One region of the Gracilibacillus sp. JCM 18860 genome, then DNA from elsewhere that is predicted to be linked to it. Evidence: a T-box and tRNA genes for the amino acid it is inferred to sense, from the RefSeq annotation. Region 1 holds a T-box; the other regions hold tRNA genes.

What was found. A T-box is a leader RNA that pairs with one kind of tRNA and senses whether it is charged. The one in region 1 lies ahead of alaS (alanine--tRNA ligase), so its partner is inferred to be a tRNA-Ala.
Region 2: it has a tRNA-Ala gene. The T-box ahead of alaS (alanine--tRNA ligase) is inferred to sense a tRNA for this amino acid. The anticodon was not compared.
Region 3: it has a tRNA-Ala gene. The T-box ahead of alaS (alanine--tRNA ligase) is inferred to sense a tRNA for this amino acid. The anticodon was not compared.

The regions. Positions count from the first base shown of each region.
Region 1 is NZ_AP043868.1:781,882-786,979, forward strand. It holds gene alaS (alanine--tRNA ligase) at 39-2,672, opposite strand; T-box leader at 2,724-2,931, opposite strand; gene ACZ5R4_RS04150 (AI-2E family transporter) at 2,971-4,044, opposite strand; gene ACZ5R4_RS04155 (hypothetical protein) at 4,050-4,274, opposite strand; gene recD2 (SF1B family DNA helicase RecD2) at 4,720-5,098, opposite strand, start outside.
Region 2 is NZ_AP043868.1:2,855,947-2,861,044, forward strand. It holds rRNA gene ACZ5R4_RS14490 (23S ribosomal RNA) at 1-2,339, shown strand, start outside; rRNA gene rrf (5S ribosomal RNA) at 2,440-2,556, shown strand; tRNA gene ACZ5R4_RS14500 (tRNA-Asn) at 2,591-2,665, shown strand; tRNA gene ACZ5R4_RS14505 (tRNA-Thr) at 2,669-2,741, shown strand; tRNA gene ACZ5R4_RS14510 (tRNA-Glu) at 2,756-2,830, shown strand; tRNA gene ACZ5R4_RS14515 (tRNA-Val) at 2,935-3,010, shown strand; tRNA gene ACZ5R4_RS14520 (tRNA-Thr) at 3,017-3,092, shown strand; tRNA gene ACZ5R4_RS14525 (tRNA-Tyr) at 3,118-3,203, shown strand; tRNA gene ACZ5R4_RS14530 (tRNA-Gln) at 3,259-3,333, shown strand; tRNA gene ACZ5R4_RS14535 (tRNA-Lys) at 3,757-3,832, shown strand; tRNA gene ACZ5R4_RS14540 (tRNA-Ala) at 3,839-3,911, shown strand; gene ACZ5R4_RS14545 (alpha/beta fold hydrolase) at 3,989-4,966, opposite strand; gene ACZ5R4_RS14550 (hypothetical protein) at 4,996-5,098, opposite strand, start outside.
Region 3 is NZ_AP043868.1:2,746,857-2,751,954, forward strand. It holds rRNA gene ACZ5R4_RS13880 (23S ribosomal RNA) at 1-162, shown strand, start outside; rRNA gene rrf (5S ribosomal RNA) at 288-404, shown strand; tRNA gene ACZ5R4_RS13890 (tRNA-Val) at 412-487, shown strand; tRNA gene ACZ5R4_RS13895 (tRNA-Thr) at 494-569, shown strand; tRNA gene ACZ5R4_RS13900 (tRNA-Lys) at 574-649, shown strand; tRNA gene ACZ5R4_RS13905 (tRNA-Leu) at 657-741, shown strand; tRNA gene ACZ5R4_RS13910 (tRNA-Gly) at 758-832, shown strand; tRNA gene ACZ5R4_RS13915 (tRNA-Leu) at 883-971, shown strand; tRNA gene ACZ5R4_RS13920 (tRNA-Arg) at 976-1,052, shown strand; tRNA gene ACZ5R4_RS13925 (tRNA-Pro) at 1,057-1,133, shown strand; tRNA gene ACZ5R4_RS13930 (tRNA-Ala) at 1,150-1,225, shown strand; rRNA gene ACZ5R4_RS13935 (16S ribosomal RNA) at 1,329-2,890, shown strand; rRNA gene ACZ5R4_RS13940 (23S ribosomal RNA) at 3,319-5,098, shown strand, end outside.

The DNA of each region.
Region 1 (5,098 bases):
GTCCCTATTATACCTTTTATAATAGAAAATTACCAAACTTAGCCTTTCTTTTCTGCATATTTTTCTACATATTGTAATGCTTCTTGAATCTTGCTTGGGTCTTTTCCACCAGCTTGTGCCATATCTGGACGGCCACCACCGCCGCCACCACATATTTTAGCCGTTTCTTTGATTAGATTACCAGCGTGATATTGTTGGACTAAATCTTTGGTCACCCCTGCAGCTAATTGAACCTTATTATTTTGAACAGTTGCTAATAAAATAATCGCAGATTTTAATTTTTGCTTCATATCATCAACCATTTGACGGAGCTGGTTCATATCAGAGACATCCACTTGTTTGGCTAAAACTTTAACTCCATTTATTTCTTTTACATCTTCTAGAATGGAAGATGCTTCAAGTTGAGACAGTTTCTTACTGAGTGAATCCATTTCCTTCGCTTGATCCTTCATTTCTTTAAATAGATGTTCAATCCGTTCAGTAACTTGCTCTTCCTTCGTTTTCAATTTAGAAGCAACTGTTTTTAATAATTGGTGCTTTCCATTAACAAATTGGTAGGCACTTTTGGCAGTTACAGCTTCTATTCTTCTCGTTCCAGCACCTATACCAGATTCTGAAACAATTTTAAATAGGCCAATCTCAGCAGAATTTTGTACATGGCATCCACCACATAATTCGATACTATAGTCACCAATTTGAACAACACGTACGATCTCCCCATATTTTTCACCAAATAATGCCATCGCACCCATCTCTTTTGCTTCCGCTAATTTTTTATTGCTAATCATTACTGGAATGGATGCCCATATTTTTTCATTGACGAGCTGCTCAATTTCTACAATTTCTTCTTCGGTTATAGCGCCAAAGTGGGAAAAGTCAAAGCGAAGACGATTACTAGTGACTAGAGAGCCCGCTTGATTAACATGTGTTCCTAATACATCCTTTAATGCTTGGTGCAATAAATGGGTTGCCGTATGGTTCTTTATAATAAACTGACGTGATGATTCATCTACACGAGCCGTTACTTGTTCATTCGTAGAAACGGTCCCTTTTTTCACTAGAATCCGATGCAGATTTTGTCCATTCGGTGCTTTTTGGACATCCAGTACTTCAGCCTCTCCATTTTTGCTAAAGATCAAACCTTTATCTGCTATTTGTCCACCACTTTCTGCATAAAATGGCGTCTCTGCTAGGATTAAATAAGCTTCTTGACCATCCTGAATAGAAGAAACGGTTTCTTTTTCTGCCACGATCGCTGAAACAGTCGTATCAATTCGTAATTGGTCATATCCAATGAACGTACTATTCGCATCTATGCTAGCTAGGACACCATCTTGAATCTGCATTGAATCAACCTTTTGTCTAGCATTTCGAGCTCTGTCGCGTTGTTTTTCCATCTCTTTTTCAAAACCTTCTTCATCTATTGTAAACCCAGCTTCAGCGACATATTCCTCTGTTAATTCTTTTGGAAAGCCATAGGTATCATATAATCGGAAAACTTCTTCCCCTGGAAATATACTACTATTCTCTTCTTTTTCACGTTTAACAATGGTATTTAAAATCTGTAAACCTTCTTGTAAGGTTTCATGGAATCTTTCTTCCTCTGTTTGAACAACATTTTGAATAAAGGCTTCCTTTGCCTTCACCTCTGGATAGAATGCTTCCATTATTGTTGCTACAGTTGGTACAAGTTTGAACATAAAAGGCTTTTCAATTCCAATTTGTTTCGCATACCGTACTGCACGACGTAATAACCGTCTTAGTACATATCCTCTACCTTCATTAGAAGGAAGTGCACCATCACTCACGGCAAAAGTGACTGTTCTAATATGGTCTGCAATCACTTTAAAGGCAACATCTGATTCAGCTTTTGTCTGATATTTTGTGTTTGCCATTTTTTCAGTAGCTTGTATAATCGGTAAGAATAAATCTGTTTCAAAATTTGTTCTTGTTCCTTGAATAACACTTACTAAACGTTCAAGTCCCATACCGGTATCAATGTTTTTCTTCGGAAGAGGTGTGTAGCTATCATCTGGGTTATGGTTAAATTGAGAAAAAACAAGGTTCCAAATTTCTAGATAGCGCTCATTTTCTCCACCAGGGTATAGCTCAGGATCACTCAGATCATTGCCATATTCCTCCCCACGATCATAAAAAATCTCCGTATTTGGTCCACTTGGTCCTTCCCCAATATCCCAAAAGTTCTCTTCAATTCGTATAATTCGTTCTTCTGGTAAACCGATCTTATCTCGCCAAAGCTTGTAAGCTTCTTCATCCTCGGGGTGGACTGTAACCGATAGCTTTTCACTATCAAATCCAATCCATTTGTCTCCTGTTAAGAACTCCCACGCAAAATCAATCGCTTCCTCTTTAAAATAATCACCAATGGAAAAATTACCAAGCATTTCAAAAAAGGTGTGATGTCTCGCTGTATAACCGACGTTTGTAATATCATTTGTTCTAATTGATTTTTGTGCATTTGTAATTCTAGGATTTTCTGGGATAACACGTCCATCAAAGTATTTTTTCAATGTAGCTACACCACTGTTAATCCATAGTAGTGTTGGGTCATCCTTTGGTACTAATGAGGCACTTGGTTCTATTTCATGACCCTTTTCTTTAAAGAAATCCAAAAACATTTTACGAACCTGTGCAGATGATAATTGTTTCATTTTATTATACCTCCGTTTTATAGTAAAAAAACTCCCATCCCTGCTATAAAGCAAAGGGACGAGAGTTTCCGCGGTACCACCCTAATTATAGCTTTATTCCAAAGCTATCATCTTTCGATCCGTAACGTGGATACCACCGGCAGTGATTAAACTGCACTTCAAACTAGCTTCAGTAACCAGTGCATTAGAATTTCTTCCAGCCAAGGAAATTCCTCTCTAGAAATGTTAGCTACCTACTCATGTTTTTCATCGTTTTTCCGTTATATGACTTCGCTAGGATATTATATTGAAAAAATGGCTATCTGTCAATTTGTTTCATCTGTCGGTAAATAAGCGGGACCGCCACTCTCCCGATTGCTAATAAAGGAACGGCTAGGATCATTCCAATCACTCCTCCCACTTTTGCTGCAATAAATAATGCAAGAATGATATAAACAGGATGGATGCGAATACTTTTACCAACAATAAAAGGAGAAAGCAGATTCCCTTCTGTAAGCTGAACAGCTAAAATGACAAGCAATACGAATAACACCATTTTAGTCGAAATCGTAAAGGCGATTAAAAGTGCAGGAATGGCACCAATAATTGGACCAAAATATGGAATGAAGTTGGTTAAACCAATAATAACCCCGAGTAGGATGGAATATTCCATTCCAATCCATTTTAATAATAAGTAGGCAATAAAGCCGACTAAGAAGCAAACTAAAATTTGCCCTCGAATATATTGACCTAAACTCTCTTCCATTTCATTTGCTAATCTTTTTGTAAAGGCATGATATCTAGTAGGTATTAGCTTGAGTACCCCTTTTTCCAAACGGCTGTAATCCTTTAAAAAATAAAAAGACAAAATGGGGATTACGGCAATCATGACAAACACATCAAAAACCATTGGAATATTATCCATTATCGCTGTGAAGATATTGCCAAGCCTATTCTCTATGTTAAGAAAAAATTCATCTAATTTATCATGAAAGCCTTCTGGCAAAAATGATGTTTGATCATAAATACTATATAAAAAGGTCTGATAGGACTCGATTAATTGTGGAATGTTCAGTCTGAACTCATTTAATTGTCTTACGATCGTCGGAAAATAGAAATAGATTCCTAGACCAGCTATTAGAAAGAAGAATAAATAAATTAGTAATATAGCGATTGTTCGTGGAATATTGTATTGATGAATCTTCTCAACAACTGGGTGCAATAAATATGCTATCAAACCCGCTATGAGAAAAGGTAGGATAATTTGAAAAAACATGAGCAATAAGCTTTTATAAAATGGGAATAAAATGATTAATAGATAGAAAAAGAGTACGGCAAGGCAAAGGATGATTAACTGAAGCGCAATGCGAACCTTTTTTGCTTGATTCTTCATCATCATTACCTCTCTACTCTTCTTTCCTCATCGGAAAAAAGGTCATCTAAAGAGCTTAAGGAACCATCCATTTCTACTTCGTGAAGGTGAAGGAGATCATTTTGTATTGATAGCTCTATATAACAATTCCAGCAATAATACTGGTTAGTCCCAATAATTCCAATATCCTTGCTTCTGCAGTTTGGGCAAATCACCAAAGTTCCCTCATTTCTTACGTTTTTACCATACATCCTTTCCATAATAAGGATTTTTATACACATCATAAGGATGGATAAATGAAAGAAATGATCTTTTGCCGTACTTTTTTTCTATTGTGGAAACAATGTATTCAATGAGTGAGTGAAGGTTTTATGATTGATACTTGTTATGCCAAACGCCTGTATGGAAAAGCTCTAACAGTGGGGCTGCCATAAGAGCCATTTTCGCTAGTCCTCATCTCAAATTAGTACTTAAAACTGTAATAAGTACCATTTTCGCTAGTCCTCATCTCAAATTGGTACTTAAAACTGTAATAAGTACCATTTTCGCTAGTCCTCATCTCAAATCAGTACTTAATAAAGATTTGTACAGCATGCAACTGTGATATATTGTTCAAAACAACCGCCACCTCGGAAACCTGTTAATTAGTGAAACTATTAGAATAAGTAGCACAGCTAATGTCCAATAAATCTTCATTTAATCTTCCATAAAATCATAAGGCGAAAAATCCTCTTGGCCAACCTTCACCTGTAATAGCAACTCATCTGCTGTCTTTTCAGTAGCTGTTTCATCGTCACTTTCTATTTCCTTAAGCTCTTCCTTCTTCTCCATGCCAAAAAGTTCTTGTAAAAACTCCACTAAGGAAGAGTAGCGTTGATTGGTATCCTCTGTTAGCACCCCTTTTAAAAATGCATCCTCATCTCCGCAAATGACAAGCGATTGCTTAGCACGAGTGATAGCTGTATAAATTAAGTTTTTTCGAAGCATTCGGTTATACCCCCTAATAATTGGAAGTATAACAATAGCAAACTCGCTCCCTTGAGATTTATGAATTGACGTACAATAAGCATGCATT
Region 2 (5,098 bases), 2.1 Mb from region 1:
TAGTCGAAGCCCTTTTATGGGTGACGGCGTACCTTTTGTAGAATGGACCGGCGAGTTACGATCTCCTGCAAGGTTAAGTGGAAGACACGGAGCCGCAGCGAAAGCGAGTCTGAATAGGGCGAGATAGTAGGGGGTCGTAGACCCGAAACCGTGTGATCTACCCATGTCCAGGGTGAAGGTCAGGTAACACTGACTGGAGGCCCGAACCCACGTACGTTGAAAAGTGCGGGGATGAGGTGTGGGTAGGGGTGAAATGCCAATCGAACACGGAGATAGCTGGTTCTCTCCGAAATAGCTTTAGGGCTAGCCTCAAGGGATGTATGTTGGAGGTAGAGCACTGATTGGACTAGGGGCCCTCACCGGGTTACCGAATTCAGTCAAACTCCGAATGCCAATCATATTACCTTGGGAGTCAGACTATGGGTGATAAGGTTCATAGTCGAAAGGGAAACAGCCCAGACCGTCAGCTAAGGTCCCCAAGTATACGTTAAGTGGAAAAGGATGTGGCGTTGCTTAGACAACCAGGATGTTGGCTTAGAAGCAGCCATCATTTAAAGAGTGCGTAATAGCTCACTGGTCGAGTGACGCTGCGCCGAAAATGTACCGGGGCTAAACGTATCACCGAAGCTACGGATTGTTCTACGAACAATGGTAGGAGAGCGTTCTAAGTGCAGTGAAGTCAGACCGTGAGGACTGGTGGAGCGCTTAGAAGTGAGAATGCCGGTATGAGTAGCGAAATAGAAGTGAGAATCTTCTACACCGAATGCCTAAGGTTTCCTGAGGAAGGCTCGTCCGCTCAGGGTTAGTCGGGGCCTAAGCCGAGGCCGAAAGGCGTAGGCGATGGACAACAGGTGGATATTCCTGTACCACCCAATTCCGTTTGAGTGATGGGGGGACGCAGTAGGATAAGGAAAGCGCACGACTGGACGTGTGCGTCGAAGCAGTGAGTGAGTCAGATAGGCAAATCCGTCTGGCAATCACAAGCTGTGATCGGGAGGGAAAATGAGTACCGAAGTTCCGGATTTCACACTGCCAAGAAAAGCCTCTAGCAAGGAAAAGGGTGCCCGTACCGCAAACCGACACAGGTAGGCGAGGAGAGAATCCTAAGGTGATCGGGAGAACTCTCGTTAAGGAACTCGGCAAAATGACCCCGTAACTTCGGGAGAAGGGGTGCTTACTTACGAGTAAGCCGCAGTGAAAAGGCCCAAGCGACTGTTTAGCAAAAACACAGGTCTCTGCGAAGCCGAAAGGCGAAGTATAGGGGCTGACACCTGCCCGGTGCTGGAAGGTTAAGGGGATGCGTTAGCATTAGCGAAGCGTTGAACTGAAGCCCCAGTAAACGGCGGCCGTAACTATAACGGTCCTAAGGTAGCGAAATTCCTTGTCGGGTAAGTTCCGACCCGCACGAAAGGTGCAACGACTTGGGCACTGTCTCAACGAGAGACCCGGTGAAATTATACTATGCGTGAAGATGCGCATTACCCGCGACAGGACGGAAAGACCCCGTGGAGCTTTACTGTAGCCTGATATGGAATGTTTGTACAGCTTGTACAGGATAGGTGGGAGCCTTGGAAACGTGAGCGCTAGCTTACGTGGAGGCGCCGGTGGGATACCACCCTGGCTGTATGAACCTTCTAACCCAGAACCGTGATCCGGTTCGGAGACAGTGTCAGGTGGGCAGTTTGACTGGGGCGGTCGCCTCCTAAAGAGTAACGGAGGCGCCCAAAGGTTCCCTCAGAATGGTTGGAAATCATTCGAAGAGTGTAAAGGCAGAAGGGAGCTTGACTGCGAGACCTACAAGTCGAGCAGGGACGAAAGTCGGGCTTAGTGATCCGGCGGTACCGAATGGAAGGGCCGTCGCTCAACGGATAAAAGCTACCCCGGGGATAACAGGCTTATCTCCCCCAAGAGTCCACATCGACGGGGAGGTTTGGCACCTCGATGTCGGCTCATCGCATCCTGGGGCTGTAGTCGGTCCCAAGGGTTGGGCTGTTCGCCCATTAAAGCGGTACGCGAGCTGGGTTCAGAACGTCGTGAGACAGTTCGGTCCCTATCCGTCGTGGGCGTTGGAAGTTTGAGAGGAGCTGTCCTTAGTACGAGAGGACCGGGATGGACACACCGCTGGTGCACCAGTTGTTCCGCCAGGAGCATCGCTGGGTAGCTACGTGTGGAAGGGATAAGTGCTGAAAGCATCTAAGCATGAAGCCCCCCTCAAGATGAGACTTCCCCACACTTTAAGTGAGTAAGATCCCTCAGAGACGATGAGGTAGATAGGTTCGAGGTGGAAGCATGGTGACATGTGGAGCTGACGAATACTAATCGATCGAGGACTTATCTATACGTTCTTTGGATGAAAAACCGATGGTTTGTCTACTTCTTATCTAGTTTTGATGGTATAGTTTCTCCCATCTTAATAAGGATTAGCTTATATCCACCAAGTCTGGTGGCGATAGCGGAGAGGTCACACCTGTTCCCATACCGAACACAGTAGTTAAGCTCTCCAGCGCCCATGGTAGTTGGGGCTCACGCCCCTGCAAGAGTAGGACGCTGCCAGGCAAAGCTTTGAGAAGCAACAGAAGTAAATGTTTATTCCACAGTAGCTCAGTGGTAGAGCAATCGGCTGTTAACCGATCGGTCGTAGGTTCGAATCCTACCTGTGGAGCCACTTGCTTCCATAGCTCAGTCGGTAGAGCACTTCCATGGTAAGGAAGGGGTCGTCGGTTCAAGTCCGGCTGGAAGCTCTCCTAGATTTACTGGCCCGTTGGTCAAGTGGTTAAGACACCGCCCTTTCACGGCGGTAACACGGGTTCGAATCCCGTACGGGTCACCATAATAACCACAGAAATCATTAGTTATTGCTACTTTATATTAAGGATGGCATGCTAAGATCGCGACGTCCTGTCGCAACGCATGCACTTGCACATCCTGTGCGGCGGAGGATTAGCTCAGCTGGGAGAGCACTTGCCTTACAAGCAAGGGGTCGCAGGTTCGAGCCCTGCATCCTCCACCATGTTATGCCGGTCTAGCTCAATTGGTAGAGCAACTGACTTGTAATCAGTAGGTTGGGGGTTCAAGTCCTCTGGCCGGCACCACTGGAACTAGATCATAATTTTATTTGGAGGGATAGCGAAGTTGGCCAAACGCGGCGGACTGTAAATCCGCTCCCATCGGGTTCGTAGGTTCGAGTCCTACTCCCTCCACCATTTATTATGTATAAATTTAGATCAGGCGTGTATACTATCGATATACGTTTTTTGTTGGGCTATAGCCAAGCGGTAAGGCAACGGTTTTTGGTACCGTCATGCGCTGGTTCGAATCCAGCTAGCCCAGCCATTCTTTTTTCTACATATAAAATTTAGGGTTAAATGCATATAAACTATAACAATTAGAATGAAACTATGGGATAGAAGCCATTAGCTCAGTATGATTGAGGAAGAGAAATATTTTAAAAAGAGCCATTAGCTCAGTTGGTAGAGCAACGAGCAATACTTCTACCGAATAAACTACGAGTAACCCCGAAGCATTAATCATCATCGAATAAACTAGAAGATGCAGGGGTTAACATAATGAACGCTCTTTGAATTAGGGAGAAAATTATTTTAACGAGCCATTAGCTCAGTTGGTAGAGCAACGAGCAATACTTCTACCGAATAAACTACGAGTAACCCCGAAGCATTAATCATCATCGAATAAACTAGAAGATGCAGGGGTTAACATAATGAACGCTCTTTGAATTAGGGAGAAAATTATTTTAACGAGCCATTAGCTCAGTTGGTAGAGCATCTGACTTTTAATCAGAGGGTCGGAGGTTCGAATCCTCCATGGCTCACCATTTTTAGGGGCCTTAGCTCAGCTGGGAGAGCGCCTGCTTTGCACGCAGGAGGTCAGCGGTTCGATCCCGCTAGGCTCCATTTTTATTTTGTCAAAGACGGAAACCGAACTATGATTTTAAAATAGTTCGGTTTTTGCTGTATAATAGAGAATTGCTTCAGTTGTTTTTATCTATATTTTCCTTCCATTCTTCGAATTGCTTAGCCATATCCTTAGCACGAGTCCAGTGTAAATAATGATGTCCCTCTAGTGTGATGACCTTACTGGAATGATGATCATGTAACTGTTCCTTATAAAATGTTTCTAGTGATTTCCTTCCCTGTGACTCTTCTTTCGTTGTGAAAACTAAGACAGGAATTGTAGGTGGAAAAGTCATATTCTTCGTTTTCTGTACATTGTTTCCTATTTGATTAGCTTCTTCAACAATATTTTCATTATAGCCTTTCCAAGCTGAAATGGCTTTTGTCATTTTTAAGTTTTCCTCTGTATATGTTCCTTTTTCCGCTATTGGTAAAAAATCATCTGGATTCACCATTGTAACAAGTCGTCCAATCCCTGTTGGTGCTAAATATTTCATATAGTTAGGCATCGTCGGTGCTGATTCATTAAAATAATCTAGAGCTTGTGGTAAAGTAAAGTCTATTCCTACCACTGATTGAATTTCATCTGGATATTTATTAGCATAATACAAGCTGTAAATCCCAGAAATAGAATGTGGCATCAATATGTACGGACCTTCTATACCTGCTTTTTTTAGAGCAGATCGAATCTCTTCTACAATGTTCTTTACTGTACGCTCTTTGTTAGTACTATCGCTCCAGCCATAACCAAAGCTCTCAATGGATACTACATTGTTTTGCTTTGCCAGCTCGTTAATCAATGGTTCAAAATCTAACACAGGTGCAGCAGTTCCTAGGCCACTAAGTAATACAATCGTATTTTCACCTTTCCCTTTTGTATAGACATGCATATTCTTTCCATCGACCTCTACTAATTCCCCTATTGGACTATACTTATTCTTTTCGTTGAGAGTCATTAGCTGATGTGTTAGAAACCAAACAAAACTTATTGCTGTTAAAAATAAAAGGATATTTCTTGTAAATAGCCAAAATCGATTTTTTCTTTTTTGTGCCATTCCTTGATTCCTCCATTATGATAAATAGTTTAACTAACTGCTTGGTGTAATTTTCCTTCATACACGAATTCTAATTTAGGGATTTGTTGTAAATCATATGGAGTAACCAGCTCTAGAGGCTTGTCAAATGTA
Region 3 (5,098 bases), 2.0 Mb from region 1:
TAAGTGCTGAAAGCATCTAAGCATGAAGCCCCCCTCAAGATGAGACTTCCCCACACTTTAAGTGAGTAAGATCCCTCAGAGACGATGAGGTAGATAGGTTCGAGGTGGAAGCATGGTGACATGTGGAGCTGACGAATACTAATCGATCGAGGACTTATCTATACGTTCTTTGGATGAAAAACCAATGGTTTGTCTACTTCTTATCTAGTTTTCAAGGTATTTTTAAAAAACTCTTGCATTTGTTGTGAGAAATGCGTTATAATGTATCTTGTCCTTGAAAAAACGAGTCTGGTGGCGATAGCGGAGAGGTCACACCTGTTCCCATACCGAACACAGTAGTTAAGCTCTCCAGCGCCCATGGTAGTTGGGGCTCACGCCCCTGCAAGAGTAGGACGCTGCCAGGCATACATAGGAGGATTAGCTCAGCTGGGAGAGCACTTGCCTTACAAGCAAGGGGTCGCAGGTTCGAGCCCTGCATCCTCCACCATGTTATGCCGGTCTAGCTCAATTGGTAGAGCAACTGACTTGTAATCAGTAGGTTGGGGGTTCAAGTCCTCTGGCCGGCACCATTTAGAGCCATTAGCTCAGTTGGTAGAGCATCTGACTTTTAATCAGAGGGTCGGAGGTTCGAATCCTCCATGGCTCACCATTTTAATGCGGGTGTGGCGGAATTGGCAGACGCGCTAGACTTAGGATCTAGTGTCTCTCGACGTGGGGGTTCAAGTCCCTCCACCCGCACCATATTAATAAATATATTGCGGAAGTAGTTCAGTGGTAGAACACCACCTTGCCAAGGTGGGGGTCGCGGGTTCGAATCCCGTCTTCCGCTCCAGTAGATTTAATCATTTTGTTTGCCAGATGATTAGATTGGTATTATCCCATGCCGGGGTGGCGGAATTGGCAGACGCACAGGACTTAAAATCCTGCGGTGGGTTTCCACCGTGCCGGTTCGAGTCCGGCCCTCGGCACCACTTAGCGCCCGTAGCTCAATTGGATAGAGCGTTTGACTACGGATCAAAAGGTTAGGGGTTCGACTCCTCTCGGGCGCGCCATTTCCGGGAAGTAGCTCAGCTTGGTAGAGCACTTGGTTTGGGACCAAGGGGTCGCAGGTTCAAATCCTGTCTTCCCGACCATCTTCATTTTTTATGTGGGGCCTTAGCTCAGCTGGGAGAGCGCCTGCTTTGCACGCAGGAGGTCAGCGGTTCGATCCCGCTAGGCTCCACCATTTTTATTGATCATTGAAAACTGAACAAAACAACCAGTACAAAAAGTAAGAACATGCTAGCTTTAAGCGAGCTTGATCAACACAAGCACTTCGGTGCATCTATTTTATGGAGAGTTTGATCTTGGCTCAGGACGAACGCTGGCGGCGTGCCTAATACATGCAAGTCGAGCGCGGGAAGCTGACTGAATCCTTCGGGAGGACGTGAGTGGAACGAGCGGCGGACGGGTGAGTAACACGTGGGCAACCTGCCTGTAAGACTGGGATAACTCCGGGAAACCGGGGCTAATACCGGATAGTACTTTGGTTCATAGGAACCGAAGTGGAAAGGTGGCGCAAGCTATCACTTACAGATGGGCCCGCGGTGCATTAGCTAGTTGGTGAGGTAACGGCTCACCAAGGCAACGATGCATAGCCGACCTGAGAGGGTGATCGGCCACACTGGGACTGAGACACGGCCCAGACTCCTACGGGAGGCAGCAGTAGGGAATCTTCCGCAATGGACGAAAGTCTGACGGAGCAACGCCGCGTGAACGAAGAAGGTTTTCGGATCGTAAAGTTCTGTTGTTAGGGAAGAACAAGTACCGTTCGAATAGGGCGGTACCTTGACGGTACCTATCGAGGAAGCCCCGGCTAACTACGTGCCAGCAGCCGCGGTAATACGTAGGGGGCAAGCGTTGTCCGGAATTATTGGGCGTAAAGCGCGCGTAGGCGGTTTCTTAAGTCTGATGTGAAATCTTGCGGCTCAACCGCAAGCGGTCATTGGAAACTGGGGAACTTGAGTACAGAAGAGGAGAGCGGAATTCCACGTGTAGCGGTGAAATGCGTAGAGATGTGGAGGAACACCAGTGGCGAAAGCGGCTCTCTGGTCTGTAACTGACGCTGAGGTGCGAAAGCGTGGGGAGCGAACAGGATTAGATACCCTGGTAGTCCACGCCGTAAACGATGAGTGCTAGGTGTTAGGGGGTTTCCGCCCCTTAGTGCTGCAGTTAACGCATTAAGCACTCCGCCTGGGGAGTACGGCCGCAAGGCTGAAACTCAAAAGAATTGACGGGGGCCCGCACAAGCGGTGGAGCATGTGGTTTAATTCGAAGCAACGCGAAGAACCTTACCAGGTCTTGACATCTTCGGATGTCCCTAGAGATAGGGAGTTCCCTTCGGGGACCGAATGACAGGTGGTGCATGGTTGTCGTCAGCTCGTGTCGTGAGATGTTGGGTTAAGTCCCGCAACGAGCGCAACCCTTGATCTTAGTTGCCAGCATTGAGTTGGGCACTCTAAGGTGACTGCCGGTGACAAACCGGAGGAAGGTGGGGATGACGTCAAATCATCATGCCCCTTATGACCTGGGCTACACACGTGCTACAATGGATGGTACAAAGGGCAGCGAAGCCGTGAGGTGAAGCCAATCCCATAAAACCATTCTCAGTTCGGATTGTAGGCTGCAACTCGCCTACATGAAGCCGGAATCGCTAGTAATCGCGGATCAGCATGCCGCGGTGAATACGTTCCCGGGCCTTGTACACACCGCCCGTCACACCACGAGAGTTGGCAACACCCGAAGTCGGTGGGGTAACCTTTGGAGCCAGCCGCCGAAGGTGGGGCCAATGATTGGGGTGAAGTCGTAACAAGGTAGCCGTATCGGAAGGTGCGGCTGGATCACCTCCTTTCTAAGGATAAAGTGAAAGGCGGAAGCACCCGGTTAGCGACGTACAAACTGGACTGAACCGAAGGAGATAAAGGAAACACAAGGAGCTTAGCGACTTGATGTTGACTTATCGTACGGAGGTGAGGGAAGTTGTGCTAGTCGCTGGGTGCTGGAGCTAGACACAATAGGAAATGGTCTACTAGCGTAGATCATCATAGATTGTACTTGGTTGTTTGGTTCAGTTTTGAGCGATTGATGCTCAGAGGATCTTCTGTTAAAACCCGTCATGTTTTGTGACGAATACAGAAGTCACCACCTCGTGTGGAAGCTGTACCTTGAAAACTAGATAAGAAGAAATCAGGACGTGAAGGCACCAAAAGAAGCCAACACGAAACTGATGACAAGACATCAAATAAAAACCAACGACTTTTTCATCTGAAGCATGAGTATAGTTAAGTGAAAAAGGGCGCACGGTGGATGCCTTGGCACTAGGAGCCGAAGAAGGACGGGACAAACACCGATATGTCTCGGGGAGCTGTACGTAAGCATTGATCCGAGAATTTCCGAATGGGGAAACCCTCTACTCGTCATGGAGTAGAACCTCTATCTGAATCCATAGGATAGAGGAGGCAGACCCGGGGAACTGAAACATCTCATTACCCGGAGGAAGAGAAAGCAAACGCGATTTCCCGAGTAGCGGCGAGCGAAACGGAATTAGCCCAAACCAAAAAGCTTGCTTTTTGGGGTTGTAGGACACTCTATACGGAGTTACCAAGAAATACGTTAGACGAATCGATCTGGAAAGGTCAGCCACAGCGGGTAACAGCCCTGTAGTCGAAAGCGTGTTTCCTCCAGAGTGGATCCTGAGTACGGCGGAACACGTGAAATTCCGTCGGAATCCGGGAGGACCATCTCCCAAGGCTAAATACTCCCTAGTGACCGATAGTGAACCAGTACCGTGAGGGAAAGGTGAAAAGCACCCCGGGAGGGGAGTGAAAGAGAACCTGAAACCGTGTGCCTACAAGTAGTCGAAGCCCTTTTATGGGTGACGGCGTACCTTTTGTAGAATGGACCGGCGAGTTACGATCTCCTGCAAGGTTAAGTGGAAGACACGGAGCCGCAGCGAAAGCGAGTCTGAATAGGGCGAGATAGTAGGGGGTCGTAGACCCGAAACCGTGTGATCTACCCATGTCCAGGGTGAAGGTCAGGTAACACTGACTGGAGGCCCGAACCCACGTACGTTGAAAAGTGCGGGGATGAGGTGTGGGTAGGGGTGAAATGCCAATCGAACACGGAGATAGCTGGTTCTCTCCGAAATAGCTTTAGGGCTAGCCTCAAGGGATGTATGTTGGAGGTAGAGCACTGATTGGACTAGGGGCCCTCACCGGGTTACCGAATTCAGTCAAACTCCGAATGCCAATCATATTACCTTGGGAGTCAGACTATGGGTGATAAGGTTCATAGTCGAAAGGGAAACAGCCCAGACCGTCAGCTAAGGTCCCCAAGTATACGTTAAGTGGAAAAGGATGTGGCGTTGCTTAGACAACCAGGATGTTGGCTTAGAAGCAGCCATCATTTAAAGAGTGCGTAATAGCTCACTGGTCGAGTGACGCTGCGCCGAAAATGTACCGGGGCTAAACGTATCACCGAAGCTACGGATTGTTCTACGAACAATGGTAGGAGAGCGTTCTAAGTGCAGGGAAGTCAGACCGTGAGGACTGGTGGAGCGCTTAGAAGTGAGAATGCCGGTATGAGTAGCGAAATAGAAGTGAGAATCTTCTACACCGAATGCCTAAGGTTTCCTGAGGAAGGCTCGTCCGCTCAGGGTTAGTCGGGGCCTAAGCCGAGGCCGAAAGGCGTAGGCGATGGACAACAGGTGGATATTCCTGTACCACCCAATTCCGTTTGAGTGATGGGGGGACGCAGTAGGATAAGGAAAGCGCACGACTGGACGTGTGCGTCGAAGCAGTGAGTGAGTCAGATAGGCAAATCCGTCTGGCAATCACAAGCTGTGATCGGGAGGGAAAATGAGTACCGAAGTTCCGGATTTCACACTGCCAAGAAAAGCCTCTAGCAAGGAAAAGGGTGCCCGTACCGCAAACCGACACAGGTAGGCGAGGAGAGAATCCTAAGGTGATCGGGAGAACTCTCGTTAAGGAACTCGGCAAAATGACCCCGTAACTTCGGGAGAAGGGGTGCTTACTTACGAGTAAGCCGCAGTGAAAAGGCC